Regions from separate parts of the Pseudoalteromonas sp. NGC95 genome, predicted to be linked through region 1. Evidence: predicted binding sites of a transcription regulator. Region 1 holds the regulator's gene; the other holds the start of a gene.
The links. Region 1 encodes MetJ, which represses methionine synthesis genes. Its sites were predicted from a motif close to TAGACGTCTAGACGTCTA; they were not measured.
Positions count from the first base shown of each region.

Region 1 (10,650 bases):
ACCTATAATGTGCTGATCTAGCTCGTGAACAATTTCTCTTGGGGTCATATCAGACATAATAGTTCCTATTATAATTCTTCGATTGTTTGGAAGTTATTAGTAAATACGCAGATGTTGCCTGCAATAGTTAAGCTTTTCTCTACTATTTCACGAGCGCTTAAATCTGTATTTTCTAAAAGGGCGGTTGCAGCTGATTGTGCAAAGTTACCACCACTACCAATTGCAATTAAATCGTTTTCTGGCTGAACTACATCGCCATTACCGGTAATAATTAAAGAGGCTGTTTCGTCTGCTACGGCGAGCAGTGCTTCGAGTTTTCGAAGTGCACGGTCACTTCGCCAATCTTTAGCCATTTCTACTGCGGCTTTAGTTAGGTTACCTTGGTGCATTTCTAATTTGCTTTCAAAACGTTCGAAAAGAGTGAAGGCATCAGCAGTACCGCCGGCAAAACCAGCGATTACTTTGCCATTATAAAGACGTCGAACTTTGCGGGCGTTGCCCTTCATTACGGTGTTACCAAGTGAAACTTGGCCATCGCCGCCAATTACAACTTTGTCGCCGCGGCGAACACTTACGATAGTAGTCATGTTATTCCTCATCATCGAGCTGCAGAGGCAACTCGTAAAAAACGATTATGATGAGGTTATATGGGTGAATGGTTTATTTTCAAGTCCAGCCCCAAATTCCGCAGCCGACTATTTTTACACGTTTAAGTTTGTTTTTATCGCTTTCGGCTTGGCGTTTGGTTTTATAAGGACCTAAACGTACTTTATACCAAGTACCATTGCTGCCTTCAGCCTGTTTTATCTCAGAAATGAGCCCTGCAAATGCGATTTTAGCTTTTAACGATTCAGCTTGTGCATGAGTTCTGAACGAACCGCATTGCATAACATAAGGGCCTTTTTGCTCAAGTTCTTTTACTTCAACTTGAATCTCGTGGTTTCTAATTTCTTTAATAAATTCCGGTGTACGTGGAATAACAACTTCTACTTTTGCGGGTGCAGTTGGGTTAGCTTGTTTTTCGACAAGTTTTGGATCGGCATTACTTTTTATAAACCATAGTGTGTAGGCAAAACCACCTACAAGTAAGATGGCTATAACGGCTAAAAGAATAGGAAATGGTTTTTTAGCGGGTGCGTTTTTTTTACTGTTTCTGCCTGCAGGCTTTTTATTAATATAATCGTGCTGTGCCATGGTGTTATTTTGGCCTTAACCTAAATCATGTCTATAGGGTCTACGTCTAAGCTCCAGCGTACTTTTTGTGCAAGTTTACTGGTACTTAAATAATCAACCATTTGCGCAAGGTACTGATGTAATATGCGACGATCTTGCGCTTGAATATGTAATTGAAAACGATACATACCTGCGACTCTTTCAAGTGGGGCAGGGATCGGACCGAGCAATTGTATACCAGATACCCCATTCACAGGAACCAAATCCGTCAAAAAATCGACGACTAGTTTAATACTATGCCCTTGTGCACGCACAATGGCCATATTTGTAATTGGCGGTAAGTCAGCATCATCGCGCTCACTCAGTGCAAAGCGGGCAAAGTCTTGGTAACCATTATTAACTAAGTCTTGTAAAAGAGGGTGTTCTGGAAAGTGTGTTTGTAATAACACTTGGCCAGGCTCACCTGAACGTCCAGCACGCCCCGCTACTTGGGTGACTAATTGCGCTAAGTGTTCTGTTGCTCTAAAGTCGCATGAGTATAAGCCGCTATCTACATCTAAAATTATAACAAGGCTTACATCTGCAAAGTGATGGCCTTTGGCAAGCATTTGTGTGCCCACTAAAATGCGTGCGCCCCCTAGGTTTATTTCATCAAGTGCTTTTTCAAGGCTACCTTTACGGCGAGTTGAATCGCGGTCTATACGAGTAACAGGTGTATCAGGGAATTCGGTCGATAAAAACTCTTCAATTTGCTCTGTGCCTTTACCGTTAGGAAATATTTGCGTACTTCCACAGTCAGGGCATTGGTGAGGGACAGGGTACTGGTCGCCACAGTGATGACAGATCATTTGCCCAATCGCTTTATGAAATGTAGCGCTGGTACTGCATCGTTTACACTCGCTCAACCAACCGCACTCATGGCAAATAAGGGTGGGTGAGAAACCTCGGCGATTTAAAAATACCATAACCTGTTTACCGCGATTTAAGTGCTGACGCATAGTAGCAAGGCTTGCATGTGCAATACCTGCTTGGTCGGGCTGACCTTTCATATCGAGTAACTTAAACTGGTTGTCAGTCGCTGTTTGCGCGCGCTCGGTTAAACTTAATAGCTGGTATTTGTTATTAATTGCTTTGTGAAGTGTTTCAAGCGCGGGTGTGGCGCTGCCTAATATAAGCGGAATTTTATGCTGAAAAGCTCTGTAAGCGGCTAAATCACGAGCATGGTAACGAAGGGTATCTTGTTGTTTAAATGACGAGTCGTGTTCTTCATCAACAACAATCATACCGAGTTTTAAAAATGGCAGAAAAATACTCGAACGCGTGCCAATAACTATCGCGCAACTGCCTTTTTCGCAAAAACGCCATGTTTGTAAACGTTCGTTGTCGGTAAGTGCTGAGTGCCAAAGCATAATGGGTGTATCAGGAAAGCGGCGGCGAAAACGGTTTACGGTTTGTGGTGTTAGGCCGATTTCGGGCACGAGTACGAGGGCTTGCTCGCCACGTTTGAGTACTTCTTCTAGGCACTGTAAATACACTTCGGTTTTACCGCTGCCCGTTACGCCTTCTAATAAGAAGCTGCTAAAGCCAGTACTTTGATTTATAGCTGTGCAAGCAACCGCTTGTTCTTTATTAAGTACTGGTTTACTACCGACGGTTGGCGCAACACTTTGCCATTGGTTATCGTGCTCAATAGTTTGTGTTATGAGTTCTTTATCTATTAAGCTATCTATTGTTTTTTTACTAAAGCCCAGTGCTTTTAACTCAGTTAATGATGACTTACCTGATTGCGATAACTGCTTTAATAGGTTGAGCTGTGTTTTAGCTTTTAATGACGGTACTTTTGCACCTTTTTCTGTCAGGGCAACCATATTAATACTGGTTTTATCAGGCGATTCACCTTGGCGAAGTGCACCAGGTAGCGCTATATGAATAGTTTCGCCTAATGGATAGCAATAATAGCGGGCAGTAAAGCTAAGGAGTTCTAAATGCTGGGCACTTAAAATAGGGGCGTCGTCTATTACCTCTATAATATTTTTAATTTTATTTAAAGGGACGTCGGTACTGCTTTTAATACTCAAAACAACCGCTACTTTCTTTTGATTACCAAAAGGTACCAAAACCCGCATGCCAGGTAGTAAAGGAGTTGATAAGCCACTGAGCTGTTCTTCTATTTTATAATCAAAGGTGCGTGGAAGCGGGACTTTAATAGCAACTTCAACAAAACTCATAACAACTCAACCCGTAAAATTAATGCTGTAATGTACTAAAAATAACGCTAAAAACCTACTAGCAATAGCGCTTGAGACAGAGATTGTTCACTTTTTTGGCAAAAATATAAATAAATACTTGTGTGGGGGGAGGTTGTTGGATAAAATCCGCCACCAACAAATTTGTTTTAACGACGTATGGTGCCAAACTCCGGGTTTGGAGAGCGATGCGGCCTTAACTAGAGGTTCCTATGAAAGAAGGTATTCACCCTAAGTACGAAGTAATTTCTGCAACATGTTCATGTGGAAATAAATTCGAAACTAGCTCAACTCTTTGTAAAGACATTCACTTAGACGTATGTTCTGCGTGTCACCCGTTTTACACTGGTAAGCAAAAAGTTTTAGACACTGGCGGACGTGTTGATCGCTTCAACAAGCGCTTCGGTGCACTTGCCAGCAAGAAGTAATTATTGCTGTTTAGTTAAAAAAAGCACCTTAGGGTGCTTTTTTTGTGCCTAAAATTTGTTATTTATTATCTTAAACTAACCTACATAAATCTTTGAGCAATTTAACGAATTAAATTGCACTATAACGTCGTTAAAATTTTTTATTTAGAACAATTAGATACAAAAATTTTTGCCTAGTTCTAGCGTAATTTTCTTAACGTTAAATAGACCCCATATATAAGCAGATTGGTATTATTTCGTTGATTTTAACTATCCCCTCCTTTTGCATAACTATTTCCTATTCTTATTCTGAGTATACATAATCCTTTACAGACAAATCGATAGATATTCTCTATATTTTAAATAGTACAATTTTTAACTAGGTTGATAAAAGTAGCTAACGTGGGCTTATCTGTTTTTAAAGTAGGGTAGTAGGCTGTTATTCTAAGTTTATGCTGATACTTTAAGTATACATTTTATAAGATTTTGATAGGCATAAAAGCACCTTAAAACTTACTTTTTAGGTGAATTTTTATTTATTAAATGTTGATATAATCCTGCAAAGTTACTGAAAAACCTCTTAAAATTAAAGGATATAGCATATAACAGGATAGACCTGATATTGCTTGGAATTTAAAAATAATAAGGGTATCGTACCCCAAGACTCCATCTCTCACTTTAACTTAAATTGCAGGATACCATCGCGTTATGTCTGACTTTCGTGAACAAGCACTACATTACCACTCACATCCCGTACCAGGTAAAATTAGCATTGAGCTTACAAAACCAGCTGAAACGGCTCATGATCTTGCACTTGCGTATAGCCCAGGTGTTGCCGAACCTGTACGTGAAATAGCTGCAGATCCTGCAAATGCTTATAAATATACTGGTAAAGGTAACATGGTTGCGGTTATTACTAATGGTACTGCAATTCTAGGCCTTGGTAATTTAGGTCCTTTAGCGTCTAAGCCTGTAATGGAAGGTAAAGCGTTATTGTTTAAACGTTTTGCAGGGCTTGATTCTATCGATATTGAAGTTAAGCACAAAACAACAGAAGACTTTATTAATACGGTTGCCAACATTGCCGACACATTCGGTGGTATTAACCTTGAAGATATTAAAGCACCAGAGTGTTTTGAAATAGAAAAAGCATTAATAGAGCGTTGTAGTATTCCTGTTTTTCATGACGATCAACACGGTACTGCCATTGTAACGGCTGCTGGTATGTTAAATGCGCTAGAAGTACAAGGTAAGTCAATTGAAGATGCAATTATTGTATGTTTAGGTGCAGGCGCTGCCGCTGTTGCGTGTATGGAGCTGTTAATTAAGTGTGGCGCACTGCGTGAACACATTTATATGCTTGACCGCAAAGGTGTTATTCATACCCGCCGCGATGACTTAAATGAATACAAACAGCTTTTTGCTAATAATACCGATAAGCGTACATTGCAAGATGTAATTGCAGATGCAGATGTATTTGTGGGTGTTTCTGGCCCTAACTTATTAGCGGCTGAAGATTTAAAGCTAATGGCTGCAAAACCAGTTGTGTTTGCATGTTCAAATCCAGATCCTGAGATTGATCCTGCACTTGCGCACGGCGCACGCAACGATTTAATCATGGCAACAGGGCGCTCTGATTACCCTAACCAAGTTAATAATGTTTTATGTTTCCCGTTTATTTTCCGTGGTGCGCTTGATGTACGTGCAAGCGCTATTAACGATGAAATGAAAATTGCTGCAGTAGATGCTATTCGAAGTATTGCCAAAGAGCCAGTACCTGCAGAAGTTTTAAAAGCCGCTGGTGTAGATAAACTAGAATTTGGTGCGCAGTATATTATTCCAAAACCAATGGATCCACGTTTACTGCCGCGTATAGCAAGAGCTGTTGCACTTGCTGCTATTGAGTCAGGTGTTGCACAAATTGAGCTACCTGAAAACTATATGCAGTAAATCTATACAGTAGAGCTATACAATAAAATTTAGACATAAAAAAACCTCAGTAATTACTGAGGTTTTTTTTGTCTTTGTAATATTTATTCTTCGTTTAAAACGGGTACTTCTAGACCCATTTCTTGCATTATTTTTTTAACTTCTTCTGGCACTTTTTCGGCGTTATCTTTACGTAAGTCATCGTCATTTGGTAAAGGTTGGCCAGTAAAAGCATGCAAAAATGCCTCACATAGCAATTCACTATTTGTAGCATGGCGAAGGTTATTGATTTGACGACGTGTACGTTCGTCAGTTAATACCTTTAATACATTTAGCGGGATCGAAACGGTGATCTTTTTAACTTGCTCTGATTTTTTACCGTGTTCTGCGTATGGGTGAATATACTCACCATTCCATTTAGCCATAAGATGTATCGTTGCCTCAGATTATTAATTTCTCACACGGTATAAAAAGCGTGTAAATATGCGTGAAATTCTATCGATTTAAAAAAGATAGTCAAATAATAGATACCGATCTATCTTAATAAGCCTATTGTAGGTGTAAAGATAAGCACACTTTTGTGAGCTAAAATGTGTTATTCGCAGAGGCCCCTTCTACTTTTAGCCATCTAGAGCTTTAAAATACTTTGACTTATCAAAACGGATAACTTACTCTTTTAGACGTCTAAACATCCAAATTAATCAGGTGACGAATATGAGCGAAAAAAACAAAGCGACCATTGCTGTACGTAACGGCGTTGATGCTGATAAACATCATGGTGCGGTGGTACCGCCAATTTATTTATCGACTACTTATTCGTTTGCCGACTTTGATACTAAGCGTGAGTATGATTATGGTCGTAGCGGTAATCCTAATCGTGATATTTTAGCTGAGACGCTTGCTAAGCTTGAAGGTGGCGCTCGTGGCATAATTACAGCTACAGGCATGGCTGCCGTGCATTTAGCTACTCAGCTACTTAATAGTGACGATACGTTAGTAATTCCACATGATTGTTATGGTGGCAGCTATCGTTTATTTACATCTTTACAAAAACGCGGACTACTAAAGCTCGAAATATTAGATTTAACAAAAGAAGAAAGTCTTCAACAAATTTTAGTAATTAAACCTAAGCTTATTTGGATAGAAACCCCAAGTAACCCAGTACTTCGTTTAACAGATATTAAAGCGGTTACCGATGTTGCAAAGCAATGCGGTGCATTGGTGGCTGCAGATAACACGTTTTTGTCGCCTGCTTTACAAAATCCTATTAATTTTGGTGTAGATATTGTGGTGCATTCAACCACTAAATACATTAACGGACACTCAGATGTAGTAGGCGGCGCTGTTATTGCCGCAACACAAGAGTTAGGCGATGAGCTTGCTTGGTGGGCTAATAACATTGGTATTACGGGTGCGCCTTTTGATAGCTATTTAACGCTTCGTGGTTTACGTACTTTAAATGTGCGCCTAAGGCAGCATCAAGAAAATGCACTGGCAATAGCTAAGTATCTTGAAAGCTCTGAATATGTAAGCCAAGTTTACTACCCAGGTCTTGAGTCACATCCTCAACATGAGCTAGCTAAAGCACAGCAACTTGGTTTTGGTGGCATGGTTAGTTTTGATATTAAAGGCGATATAAACGACGCTGCGGCATTTTTAACTAGCCTTAAAACGTTTAGTTTAGCTGAGTCACTAGGTGGCGTAGAGAGCTTAATTTGTCACCCTGCAACTATGACGCACGCAGGTATGGAGGCAACAGCACGTTTAGAAGCGGGCGTGGGCGATACGCTTATTCGTATTTCGGTAGGTATTGAAGATATACACGATTTAGTCGCTGATTTTGAGCGAGTGTTTGAACTTGTAAAACCAGGGCAAAATAAAAATGTTGGCCGTGTAGGCAAAGGAGCAGGCACTTCTGGTGGTAACGTTAAATTAAGTGCAGCTCGTCCGGCGCTTTGGTGATTAATATGGTTAATTGTATACATAAATTTGGTGGCTCGAGTTTAAGCTCAAGTGAGCGATACCAAAGCGTAGCAAAAATAATAATTACACATACTCAACCGGGTGATTGTGTGGTGGTATCGGCTGCGGGTAAGACAACCGATACGCTAGTATTACTTTGGCAAAGCTATCAAAAACAAGATACTCAAGCAGTAGCTGATATTTTACTGCAGTTAAATAACCATCAAAGTGATTTAATAGAGCTGCTATTAGAAGCCGATTTAAAACGAAGTGCACTTAAAACACTAAGTATCGAACTTAGCTATATTGCAGAACTTGCTCAAGCTGAGCAGCTAAAAGAGGCTGCATTACTTGCACATGGCGAACTGTGGTCAGCACGTTTACTCTCTACTTATTTACAGCAGCTAAATATTGAGGCATGCGCTCAAGATGCACGTACTCTTTTTACCTTAAATGATGGCGAATTAATGCATGCGCAAAATGCGCAGCAATGTGGGCAGTTAATTTTGCCTAATAAAATAAATGTTGTTACTGGGTTTATTGCCGCAGATATCAAAGGCGAGACAGTAACGCTTGGCCGAAATGGCAGTGACTACAGTGCAACACTACTTGCAAATTATTGCAATGCTAAGCAAGTATGTATTTGGACTGATACACAGGGAGTGTATAGCACTGATCCTCGAAAGGTAAAAAAAGCGATTAAATACGGCAAAATTTGCCGTGGGCAAGCTAATTTATTAGCTCGTTTAGGTAACCCTGTATTACATGCAAAAACACTATCGCCACTTAAAAACACAGATATTAAGCTAGCTGTTCGCAGTAGTTTTGACGTACAAGCAAGTCCAACAGATATAGTCAAAGAAGGTTCAGCGAAGAAAAAGCGCTTTATAACCACGTTGCAAAATGTTGACCTATTAATGGTTGAAGGATTAAGTGAAGGTGAGGTTGCAAGTGTTAGTCAGCTTATTCAGCATAGCCTTCATCACTTTAACCATAATGGTGAAGTGTATTTAGTAGTACCTGCAGCACAAACTTATCTGGTTATTAATTATTTTGCGGGTAGGGCAAATATTAGCGAGTCAAATTTAAACGGTTGTGCAATTGTAGCGCCTGAGCAAGACGTTAATACATTAAGCTTACAAGCATTAGATTTATTAAAACTCCACAGCATAAAACCTCGTTTTGTCCATCAAGATACTGGCTATGCTTTATTGCTTACCGATCAATTTATAGATAGTGATATACAAAGTGACTTACACGATAAGCTAATTAATAAAGGCCAAGAAATCGCAATTATAGTTGCGGGGCTTGGTAACGTTGGCGACGTTTTCATTAAACAGTTATCGGCACAATTTGAGCGTTTATCGGATGACTTTAGTATTAAATTAGTCGGTCTAATTCGCTCTAAAAAAATGCTGTTTAATGCAAGTGGTATTAATACACAGCAATGGAAAACTCAATGGCAGCATGAGGCAAATAGCTATCAATCTGCAGATTTACTGAATGCTATAAATGAGCTCGATTACGAGCATAAAATTGTAATTGATATTACCGCAAGTGAACAATTTAGCTTGTTATATCCAGACTTTGTAGATAGAAACTGTCATTTAATTAGTGCTAATAAATACGCTGGAACAGCACCGACTACTTGGTATAAAGCACTTCGTAGTAATATTACAGAACGTAATTTACATTGGCGATATAACACCAGTGTAGGCGCTGGCTTACCTATTAACTTTGCTTTGGCTGATTTGCAAAATAGTGGCGATAAAATAACACGTATAGAAGGTGTTTTCTCAGGCACGCTTTCGTGGTTATGCAGTAAATATGATGGAACAAGGCCATTTTCTGAGTTGCTACTGGAAGCTCAGAAAATGGGATTCACAGAGCCAGACCCTCGCGAAGATTTATCTGGGCGAGATATGCAGCGTAAGCTACTTATTTTAGCTCGAGAGCTAGGTGTTGAGCTTGAACTTGACGATATTAGCTTATCGGCATTGATGCCAGATGAACTTGCGCTGGGAAGTTGGGATGACTTTTTAAATAAAAAAGCACAGCTAGACGCGTTCATCGAAGAGCATGCAGTGATAGCAAAGTCTAAAAATTTAGTACTTAGATATACGGGCTTGTTAGAAATCACACAAGGTGAAGTAATTGCTAAAGTGGGAATAGCGTATGTGCCTAATGGCGATGCGTTAGCAAACCTTACACCTGGCGATAATATTTTTGTAATTAATAGCAAATGGTATAGCGATAACGCATTAGTGATTCAGGGGCCAGGAGCGGGTAGAGAAGTGACCGCTGCGGGTGTGCACTCTGATTTATATTGGCTTGTTCAAAACTTAAAATAAACCTTTGGCTTAAACAAAAACGGCAGCTTAAATAAGCTGCCGTTTTTGTATTACATACATATTATTAAAATAGCTCTTCTTCTGTTTTAGTGTCTTCTTCAAATATATCGTTAGGCTGAGATAGCACATACTTTGTAGGTGCAGTACCTTTTTCAAAATATTCAAATCGACTCGTGTAATCATTTTTATGGCTAAGTAAGCCGGTAGCTAAATCAATACGAATAGAAACAAGTCCCTCAGGCGGCTCAATTGGGGCTTCAGGCTTGCCTTCAAGTGCCGCTTTCATAAATTCAATCCAAGCTGGCTGCGCGGTTTTAGCGCCAGATTCCGCACCTGATATTTGGCTGCTATCTAGGTTGTTATTATATGTAGAGCGACCAAGAGCGTTGCCCGGATTATCAAAGCCAACCCAAACTGAGGTCATCACATTACTATTAAAACCGCTAAACCAGGTATCTACTGAGTCATTAGTTGTGCCTGTTTTACCTGAAATGTCGCGACGATCTAGCGCTTGTGCTCGCCAACCGGTTCCACTCCAACCTGTTTTATGAGCCCAGCTACCACCCCCCCAAATTGCACTAT
Region 1 is NZ_JADYWR010000001.1:449,216-459,865, reverse strand. It holds gene hslU (HslU--HslV peptidase ATPase subunit) at 1-57, opposite strand, end outside; gene hslV (ATP-dependent protease subunit HslV) at 69-587, opposite strand; gene I6E70_RS02055 (SPOR domain-containing protein) at 667-1,194, opposite strand; gene priA (primosomal protein N') at 1,215-3,401, opposite strand; gene rpmE (50S ribosomal protein L31) at 3,632-3,847, shown strand; gene I6E70_RS02040 (malic enzyme-like NAD(P)-binding protein) at 4,535-5,776, shown strand; gene metJ (met regulon transcriptional regulator MetJ) at 5,860-6,180, opposite strand; gene metB (cystathionine gamma-synthase) at 6,470-7,717, shown strand; gene metL (bifunctional aspartate kinase/homoserine dehydrogenase II) at 7,723-10,068, shown strand; gene I6E70_RS02020 (penicillin-binding protein 1A) at 10,133-10,650, opposite strand, start outside.

Region 2 (10,650 bases), on a different contig from region 1:
ACGCCAAGCACTCGAAGTGTTTTTTAACCTGCGCGAAGCTAACGGCCTTAAAAAGAAGCCATCCACCAGCGAATTACTCGACTGGCTTAAACTACTTATGGCAGAAGACATAGACGCTAAAACACTGCACGACAAAGCTAAAAAAGGCGGATTAATGCCCATGTTTGGCGCATTACTTAAAAATGAGCAAGACATAAGCCTAATCGAAAAACTCGCCTTTATGAGCCGCCGTTAATATGTTGATTGCGTTTTTCTTCAAACTGCGTGAATACCGCTTGCCTGTAAGCCTGCGCGAGCTACTCGATTTAATAAACGCCTTAAAAAAAGGCGTTATATTTGCCGACGTAGACGCCTTTTACCATTTAGCACGCACCATAATGGTAAAAGATGAAACGCACTTTGACCGATTTGACAAAGCCTTTAGCGACTATTTTAGTGGTATTGCTGACCTCGATTTGCTCGAGAGCTTAAAGCAACAGCACAACTTACCTGAAGACTGGCTACGTAAAGAATTCGAAAAAAACCTAAGCGAGGAAGAAAAAGCCCAACTTAAAGCTATGGGCGGACTCGACGAGCTTATGAAAACCCTAAAAGAGCGTTTAGAAGAGCAACAAAAACGCCACGCTGGTGGCAATAAATGGGTGGGTACTGGCGGTACATCACCTTTTGGTGCATACGGCTATAACCCAGAAGGCGTGCGTATTGGGCAAGACGGCAACCGTAACCGCCAAGCGGTAAAAGTGTGGGATAAACGAGAATACAAAAACCTCGACACCGACAGAGAAATTAGTTCGCGCACAGTTAAACTCGCCCTTAAAAAGTTACGAAAGTTTGCCCGCACTGGCGCAAGCGACACGCTTGATTTAAACGAGACTATTCGCGCTACTGCAAAACAAGGCGGCATGCTTGATGTAAAAATGGCGCCCGAACGCCACAATGCAGTAAAAGTACTCATGCTGTTTGATATTGGCGGCTCAATGGATGACTACATTCATACCTGCGAAGAATTATTTAGCGCAGCCCACAGCGAATTTAAACATTTAGAGTTTTACTACTTTCATAACTGTTTATACGAACACGTTTGGCAAGACAACGCGCGCCGCCATTCAAACGTGATTGACACCATGACGCTCATAAACAAGTTCACCAGCGACTATAAAGTAATATTTGTTGGCGATGCCACTATGGGCCCTTACGAAATAGCCTACCCCGGCGGCTCGGTAGAGCATTACAACGAAGAGCCCGGCAGTGCATGGTTACAACGCATAACAAACCACTTTGATAAAGTCGCCTGGCTCAACCCGCAACCCGTTGAACACTGGCCGTACTATCAATCAATTGGTTTTATAAAAGAGCTAATGAACAATCGCATGTATGCGCTGAGTTTAGACGGGATAAGTAGAGCGATAAAAGAGCTGAGTTAAAATGAGTAATAGGAATATATTAAAATTAGTTTTGTTTGCATCACTTATTATAAATATGGTTTTTATTACTATCTCTCTAAGTGACTCTAAAAAGGATAAAAGCATTTATTTATTAGCAAGCAATGTTGAAGCTAAATGCTTGAATGATTGGAAATCACAAGACTCTAGGGTGCCTTTTATTACCTCTCATCAAATTTTAGGACCAGATCCTTTTACTGAATATAACCTTTTAGAGCTGGGAGGTTATGATCAGTCAACATCTTTCACATACGAATTCTCAGCATGTTTTAAAGATAAGTTTTCTACAGTAAGAACAATTGCAGAGATGAAATATGCTATTGATTTCATGGGTAAGCAATCAAAAAATGTTGGATTTTATAAATTACCAAATTCTGATGAAATTATTGTTTACTCAAATGAGTAACAATTAGGCTAGATTAGCTAAAGTCATAACTCGTTGAGCATTGGCTGTACTATCAATCAATTGGCTTTATAAAAAAGCTAATGAACAACCGCATGTATGCGCTTAGTTTAGATGGGGTCAGTGGAGCGATAAAAGAGCTGAGTTAGATGCGAACTAACGACAGTTCAGTTCCTGCAGCTAACCTTCTAGGCGTGTATCTGAAACTCTGTTGGGTGGCGCCTTCGGCTTAACCAACCTACCTTTTGACGTAGGTCGAATAAGTAGCGAAGCCACGCCATCCGACAAAAATGAAGAATTTACTAGAAACACCCCGAGTTACCACGTTAATCGTATGCAAGCTAAACACCTCTCATACTTGTGGTTCTTTAGAAATAGAAGTTTCTTTTATGGTCGTAAATTTAAGTTATCTTTAACTTTTCTAACTCTTCATATATTTTAAAAACTTCTCCTATTATTGAATTACTTTTAGCTCCTAGGAGCTTTGGCATCCTATGAAATAGTGATCCTTTTCGTTTGTAATCTAAGCCAGGATAGTGCGATATAAACTCGTTTTTATTATTAACTACGTAACCACACTTTATTTCTGAGCTCCTCATTTTTGAGACTGCACTGGTATAATAATTAGCTCTCAACTCGTAATTATGAATTGCGTCTTCTAACTCTTCTAAAATACAAAGCAAACGTTTAGTTTTAGTGCCTATTAATATTTCTAAGTATGTACTCATAGAAAAAATATTAGCAGCCTGTGCACTTAGCTGGTGGTATCGGATAGAAACCGCTTCTTCAAGCAGCTTCAACTCATTCTCAAGCTCTTGTATTTCATTAATTATTTCGGGTATTTTTAAATCTTCTTGAGCTTTACGATCCAACTTAGCAAATAGTAAATAAGCCTCATCAGCCATCTCAAGAACAAAATTAGGCAATGATTGTACCTGTTTACTGAGAAACTCTCTAAACTCTTTAACACCTTGATTATGCCTAAATAATATAAATTCTCTTACAGCAACAAGAGCAGCTACAACTGTAGCCATTCCACCAGAAAAGCTTCCAAAGTTTGCTAAAATATTACTAGACACTCCCTTTGCTGATAGAATTATAAATGAGCCATATAAAAGAGTTGCTATTGAAAGCCAAAGAGCGAGCCAAAAGAAGTAATTTATATAAAGTCGACCTACTTTTACTTTTAGATGCTTAAGCATTTAACATTTCCTTTATATAGACATCTAGTAACATAACACAATCTCGGCTTCCCCTTATAAAAGCAAAGTATCAAATCTTGACTTCATACATCATAATTTTTAACTGTCAGCTTCACGCTCTGAGCCGCCATACAAATAATATATACGTCGTCTGACTATAAAACCTTACTTTCTCGTTCATTTTTGTTCAAAGCACTTTACTCATAAATAAGCTGTACGGGTCTAGCTCATAATCACCAAATGGTTCGCACTCTTTAAAACCAAATTGAGTGTAAAGCTTTTGTGCGGGTAAAAATGCCTCAGCGGTACCGGTTTCTAAGCTTACCGTTTTGTAACCTCGCAGTGTGGATTGCTCAATAATATGGGTGAGCAATTTAGCCGCTATGCCTTGGCGTAAATAGCTGCTTGATGTGCGCATTGATTTAATTTCGCCATGCGTTGTATTTAGTGCTTTTAAAGCACCAACACCCGCTAAATTATTATCAATCCATAAGCTATAAAAAGTTATATCGGGCTGAGTGAGTTTACTCACATCAAGTGCATGTACGCTCTCAACGGGTGATTGTTTTAGCATATCGTTATGGTGTGCTTGTAGTAGCTTTATAACGTGTGGGTTTGAAAGCTCACCTATTTTAATATCCATTTATATCTCGTTTAATCCTAGAATTTAATGCTTTAGGGCTTTAATTAAAACCCTAAAGTAAGTGGCTGTATTTAGAATGCTAGTTTCCACACTACAAAAGCGACAGCAAAACCTACTAAATACACTAGCCCTAACCACGTTAAGCTGCGTAATAGCACGCTGTGCTTTATAGCAGGCTCTGAGCGCACAAGGCTAAAGTTGAGCCATGCAAATACAGGCGTTGTAACAAATGAAAGTGTCATAGCAAACGTAAGCATGGGGCCAAGGGCTGATTTAAAAAATAAAATAACCGCCATACCGGCAAGTGCTTGTAGTATTAACCAAATATTTAGACTGTGTTTTGATTGCTTAAAGCCAAGTAGTTTATGAGATTCGTTAAGCGTACGGGCGTAGCCATCTAGCACGGTGAGTGTAGTGCCAAACATACATAAAAAGGCGATTGCTGATACAAGCGGCCTTGCCCACTCGCCTATTGTTAATGCGTACATATCAATAAGCTGCTTGGCAAACGCGACACCGCCAAGTTCTATACTACTGGTTTGCCCGTACTGCACTAATACACCTAAGCTAAAAAATACTAATGCTAAGCCAGCTGTAAGCCAGTAACCTACGTTAAAATCGAACAAGCCTTGGCTTTTAGTCACTGTTTGCTGCGCTTGTTTTTCTTTTAGCCATAAAGAACTTAATGCAGATATTTCGATAGGGGCTGGCATCCAGCCCATTAAAGCCACCATAAAGCTAAGCATGGCAAGTTCATACGGTGAAGGTCCCACATAATCAGCAGGTGCCATTGGGCCGTTACTAAATGCAATGGCAAGGGCAATCAAAGTAGCGAGCGTAAGCAGCCCCATAATGCCTTTGGCAACGTTATCAAGCGCTTTAAAGTGCCCAAGTAGCAATATAACTAAACATACACCCAGCAGCATCCAACAAAGCAAGGTTACTTCAATAACCACGGGTAAGGCGTAATGCAGTAAGCTTGCGGTAAGCAGTAATACGCCGGCGGTATTAACTACGGCGGCAACAATGTTTAAGCCAATAAAACTGTAGAAGTAAAACGGACCTTTGCTTTTATAGCCCTCCACTAGGCTGTTTTTAGTGGCGAGTGTGTATTCCATACCAAAGCGAAAAAACGGGTACTTTAAAACATTAACAACGAGGATAAGCCAAAATAATTGCCAGCCAAATATTGCTCCAGCCTGTGTAGACGCAACTAGGTGAGATCCGCCAATAGCGGCCGTTGCCATTAGGATCCCAGGCCCAAGCGCACCTAGTCGAGATTTCCATACTGCTTTTGTTTTGTGCATTAATTTCTCAAAATATGTGTGTTGTGTGTTCTTTTTATCAATTTTTATAATTAATAAACTGCAAGAACGCATAACTTACCTAAATTACAGGCAATAAAAAAGAGCCATACGGCTCTTTTTTACAATACTTTGTGACTAAATTTTATTTAAGATCCATCTCTTGGATGATCTCGTGTGCGATTTCAGGTGTAGTGCTAACAGGCTTTTCGTGTAAGTTTGCTTTTATCTGCCCTTTTCGATGTTTTAGTGCTGCATCGAGTTTTTTAGCTGCACTTGCAATGGCAGGGTACATAACTTCGTTTTCCCCTTTTACCGATATGCGCGTGCCTTCATAATTAGTGCTAATTTCAGCTTGGATTTTATGATGTTCTTTAGACAAAATAATTTCGAGTGCAATAAGCGATGGGAAATGGCTCTCGATTTTTGAAAATTTTTCGTTGATGTGCTCTCTAATAGAGTCAGTAACTTCAACATGGTGACCAGAAAGATTAATTTTCATAGGGTATCCTTTTATTTGTTACCTCATAAATAGTATTGGGGGCTATTTAGATTAACACAAGGAAAAAAGAGAGATATTTGAGGTTTATTTGCGGTTTTTGGTGATTTAAATCATGAGTTGCGCAAAGTTTATGCAAAGCCCATAGTGCATGGGCTTTCAGACGTCTAGCTGTACTGATTAATCTGTGTACGAACAACAGTAGTCAGCAAAATCAGATACTTTTACTTTAAAGCTTACATTTGCATCAACATTAAACGATTCACCCGCGTTAAATGTTTTCCACTCACTTGCACCTGGTAATAAAATATCCCATTGGCCAGCTAAAAGCTCCATGCACTCTTTTTGGTTTGTATCAAAAACAAACTCACCTGGTTGCATAAAGCCTAACGTTTTCGCTTCGCCATCACCTAAAATAACGGTACGGCTCGACACTTTTCCGTCAAAATATACATTGGCTTTTTTTACTACACTCACGTTATCGAACTTTGGCATTTTTAGCTCCTGCTATTAATTTAAGATTTTTATTTGTAAATTTTATCGCACTACCTTGCCTGATAGCTTACTTTCTTGCAAGGAAAGCTGCATTGTTCAAGGTGAAGTTGCTTCATGTAAGGGCATAAAAAAACCCGCAACATGTGCGGGTTTTTCAATTACTTACTTTATTTAATCAAAGCGATTAAAAAAGCTCGTTTGCTTTGCTTACAATGTTTGCCACTGTAAAACCAAAGTGCTCAAACAGCTCGCCTGCAGGTGCTGACTCACCAAAGGTAGTCATACCTACTACTGCGCCGTTTAGGCCTACGTACTTGTACCAGTAGTCAGCAATACCAGCTTCTACTGCTACGCGGCGTGAAACAGATGCCGGTAATACGCTTTCTTTGTATGCTGCGCTTTGGTCTTCAAAGGCATCAGTACATGGCATAGATACAACACGTACCTTTTTACCTTGGCTGCGTAGTTCGCTTGCTGAATCTTGTGCTAGTTGCACTTCAGAGCCCGTCGCAATAAAGATAATCTCTGGATTGCCGTCACAGCTAAGGATGTAACCACCCTTTTTAACGTCTGCTAATTGCTGTGCGTCACGTGCTTGTTGCTCAAGACCTTGGCGAGTAAAGATAAGCGATGTAGGGCCGTCTTTACGCTCAATAGCTTGTTGCCATGCAATTGCCGACTCAACTTGGTCACATGGACGCCAGTTGTATAAGTTAGGCGTTAAACGCATGCTTGCAATTTGCTCTACTGGTTGGTGAGTTGGACCATCTTCACCTAAACCAATTGAATCGTGCGTGTATACAAAAATGCTTGGTTGCTTCATTAATGCAGCCATACGCACAGCATTTTTTGCATATTCTACAAACATTAAGAACGTAGCACCGTAAGGAATAAAGCCTTTATGAAGGGCAATACCATTCATAATTGCCGACATACCAAACTCACGTACACCGTAGTAAATGTAGTTACCGCTTGCATCATCGCGTGTTAAACCTTTAGAGCCATCCCAAATTGTTAAGTTTGAGCCTGCTAAATCGGCTGAACCACCCATAAATTCTGGTAATAACGGACCAAATGCGTTTAATGCATTTTGCGATGCTTTACGAGACGCTGGGTTTGCAGGGTTTGCTTGTAATTGCTCAATGTACGCTTGTGATTTTGCAGCCCAATCGCCAGGCAGTTCGTTATTAATACGACGTTTGTATTCAGTTGCAAGCTCTGGGTATGCTTTTGCGTATGCTGCAAATTTTTCGTCCCAGCTTGATTCAAGCTGCTTGCCTTTTTCTTTGCCATCCCACTGTGCGTAAATATCATCAGGAATTTCGAACGCATCGCCAGTCCAACCTAGAAATTCGCGAGATGCTTTAATTTCGTCATCACCTAGTGGAGCACCGTGACAATCGTGGCTACCAGATTTATTAGGTGAGCCGTAACCAATAATTGTTTTACAACAAATTAGTGAAGGTTTATCGGTAACGCTTTTTGCCTCTGCAATTGCAGCACTTACAGCATCGCTGTCGTGGCCATCAACACCACTAATTACATGCCAACCGTATGCTTTAAAGCGAGCTGGTGTATCATCTGTAAACCAACCTTCTACTTCGCCATCGATTGAAATGCCGTTGTCATCCCAAAATGCAACAAGTTTACCCAGACCTAATGTGCCTGCAAGTGAACCTGCTTCATGAGAAATACCTTCCATAAGGCAGCCATCGCCCATAAATGCATAGGTAAAGTGATCAACAATATCGTGACCTTCACGGTTAAACTGTGCAGCAAGTGCTTTTTCAGCAATTGCCATACCTACGGCATTTGTGATCCCTTGACCTAATGGACCCGTAGTAGTTTCGATTCCTGGTGCATAGCCATATTCAGGGTGACCTGGTGTTTTAGAATGCATTTGACGGAAGTTTTTAATTTCGTCCAGTGGTAAGTCGTAACCACTTAGGTGCAATAGAGAATAGATAAGCATTGAACCGTGGCCGTTTGAAAGAATAAATCTGTCACGGTCAGCCCACTCTGGATTCGTTGGGTTATGTTTTAGATAATCGCGCCATAATACTTCTGCGATATCAGCCATGCCCATAGGGGCTCCAGGGTGACCAGATTTGGCCTTTTGTACTGCGTCCATTGACAAGACGCGAATAGCATTTGCAAGTTCTTTGCGAGATGGCATGAATTCTCCTACCTTTATGTGTATTTGCGCGGGTATTTATGTGTTTGTTTATGCACCCAAGTAACTTGGGTTCGTTTATACCGACCATTCTTACTTATTGTGGGGGCTGTGTGCAATTAAAAACCCTATAAAAGTGAGGCATTATGAATATTTTTTAAGACCAAAAAGTTATTAGTAATTTTATTTAGACGTCTAGGCGTAAAAACACTATGCAAGGTGTTTTGTTTTCGATAAAATACGCCCCTTAATTTTTTAGCGCTAATACCGACGTTTGTGAAGCGCAATATTTGTGAGCAGAATTACAATGGCAAAACATTTATTTACTTCTGAATCAGTTTCTGAAGGTCATCCGGATAAAATCGCCGATCAAATCTCTGATGCGGTACTTGATGCTATCCTAGAGCAAGACTCTCATGCCCGTGTTGCATGCGAAACTTACGTAAAAACCGGTATGGTTATGGTTGGTGGTGAAATCACTACTAGCGCATGGGTTGATATCGAAGAAATTACACGTAAAACAATTCGTGACATTGGCTACACAAATTCAGACATGGGCTTTGATGCCGATTCATGTGCAATTTTGAACACTATTGGTAAACAGTCTCCTGACATTAACCAAGGTGTTGACCGTACTAGCCCAGAAGAGCAAGGCGCTGGCGACCAAGGCTTAATGTTTGGTTACGCATGTAACGAAACAGAAGTACTAATGCCTGCTCCAATTACTTACTCACACCGTTTAGTACAGCGCCAAGCGCAAGTACGCAAAAGCGGCGAGCTTAATTGGTTACGTCCAGATGCAAAATCTCAAGTTACTTTTGCATACGAAAACGGTAAGCCAGTAGGTATTGATGCTGTTGTACTTTCTACTCAGCACAGCGAAGACATTTCGCAAAAAGATTTAGTAGAAGCTGTGATGGAAACAATCATCAAGCCGGTACTTCCTGCAGAACTTATTACAAGTGCAACTAAGTTTTTCATTAACCCAACAGGTCGCTTTGTTATTGGCGGACCAATGGGCGATTGTGGTTTAACTGGTCGTAAAATCATTGTAGATACATACGGTGGTATGGCTCGTCACGGTGGTGGTGCATTCTCTGGTAAAGATCCATCAAAAGTTGACCGTTCAGCAGCATACGCTGCACGTTACGTTGCTAAAAACATTGTTGCTGCTGGTCTTGCTGACAAGTGTGAGCTACAAGTTTCTTACGCAATTGGTGTTGCAGAGCCTACTTCTATCAGCGTTGAAACGTTTGGTACAAGCAAGCTAGAAGAAAGCCGTTTAATCGAGCTTATTCGTGAACATTTTGACCTGCGCCCTTACGGCTTAATTCAAATGCTTGATTTAGAGCGCCCTATCTACCTTCCTACAGCGGCTTATGGCCACTTTGGTCGTGACGAATTCCCTTGGGAACGTACAGATAAAGCAGACGCACTTCGCGCAGCTGCTGGCCTTTAAGCCAAAATTGTTGTAGTAAATTAAAAACGGCCCTTTTAAGGGCCGTTTTTGCATCTAAAACTTATTCGCTATATTGTTTGTAGAGCGTCTACAAAATAACTATTAAATCGACCTCGAATTCTTTTGTACTTTAGGTATATACTCATTTCATTATAAAAGCTTTAGGGACAGTTAAATGGCCGATAACTTTCGCGTTATATTTGCAGGACTTGCCGATAACGTTGACATAAAAACAGCATGCACAAATTTAGCTGCAAAATTAAAAACGTCAGATGAAAAAGTAGCTCTTTTTTTTAAAGGTAAGCCACTGTTTGCACCAAGCGATAAAGACAAAGCGTTAAAACAGGCTAAGTTACTAGCAGGCTTAGGCATTAAAAGTAAGCTTCAAGCTGTTTCAAACATCATTCAAAATGGCTCAAACCCTGCTGCAAATAACAACCAACGTGACGAACGTATTTTTGATGCACTCGATTACATCACTAGCAGCTTAATTCGCCTTGAAGAAAAGCTAGACGAGTTAGAGCAACGCCTTCCTGAAGCTCAATTAAAAGCACCAGACGAAAGTATTGACGAATGGCAAGGTGACGATCTAATGCTAGATGATGATTTAGCGCCTCCTAAAAAACGCAGTAACTTACTTTTATATTCATTGATTGCGACTGCCACCATTTTGCTAGTCGTACTGGCTGTTTTTTTAATTTTTCCCGATTTATTCTCTTTTTAAGAATGGCTAATTAATTTAATGAGTAATAAACGCGCAAAAATAAGAGCAGAAATTCGTAATACCCGTAAAAACTTGTCAAATAATCAGCAAATAATTGCTGCGCAATCGCTAAAAATGAATTTTATTCAACATTTAAAAAGCGAAAAAACAACGAATTCAAAGCATATTGCCATTTACTTGAGTAACGATGGGGAACTAGACACTTCATTGTTAATTAAAGAATTATGGAGTTTAAACCATACCGTTTACCTACCTATAATACACCCATTCAATGGCGCTAATTTACTATTTCAGCGCTATGAGAAA
Region 2 is NZ_JADYWR010000008.1:47,618-58,267, reverse strand. It holds gene I6E70_RS09225 (AAA family ATPase) at 1-235, shown strand, start outside; gene I6E70_RS09220 (vWA domain-containing protein) at 237-1,424, shown strand; gene I6E70_RS09215 (hypothetical protein) at 1,426-1,848, shown strand; gene I6E70_RS09210 (hypothetical protein) at 2,247-3,047, opposite strand; gene I6E70_RS09205 (GNAT family N-acetyltransferase) at 3,235-3,690, opposite strand; gene I6E70_RS09200 (NRAMP family divalent metal transporter) at 3,762-4,937, opposite strand; gene hpf (ribosome hibernation-promoting factor, HPF/YfiA family) at 5,140-5,496, opposite strand; gene ppnP (pyrimidine/purine nucleoside phosphorylase) at 5,674-5,988, opposite strand; gene tkt (transketolase) at 6,173-8,164, opposite strand; gene metK (methionine adenosyltransferase) at 8,469-9,620, shown strand; gene I6E70_RS09175 (hypothetical protein) at 9,796-10,344, shown strand; gene I6E70_RS09170 (5-formyltetrahydrofolate cyclo-ligase) at 10,363-10,650, shown strand, end outside.
Region 2: metK (methionine adenosyltransferase) is a predicted target of MetJ. The motif match lies at 8,350-8,367, and genes of this name have one in related genera.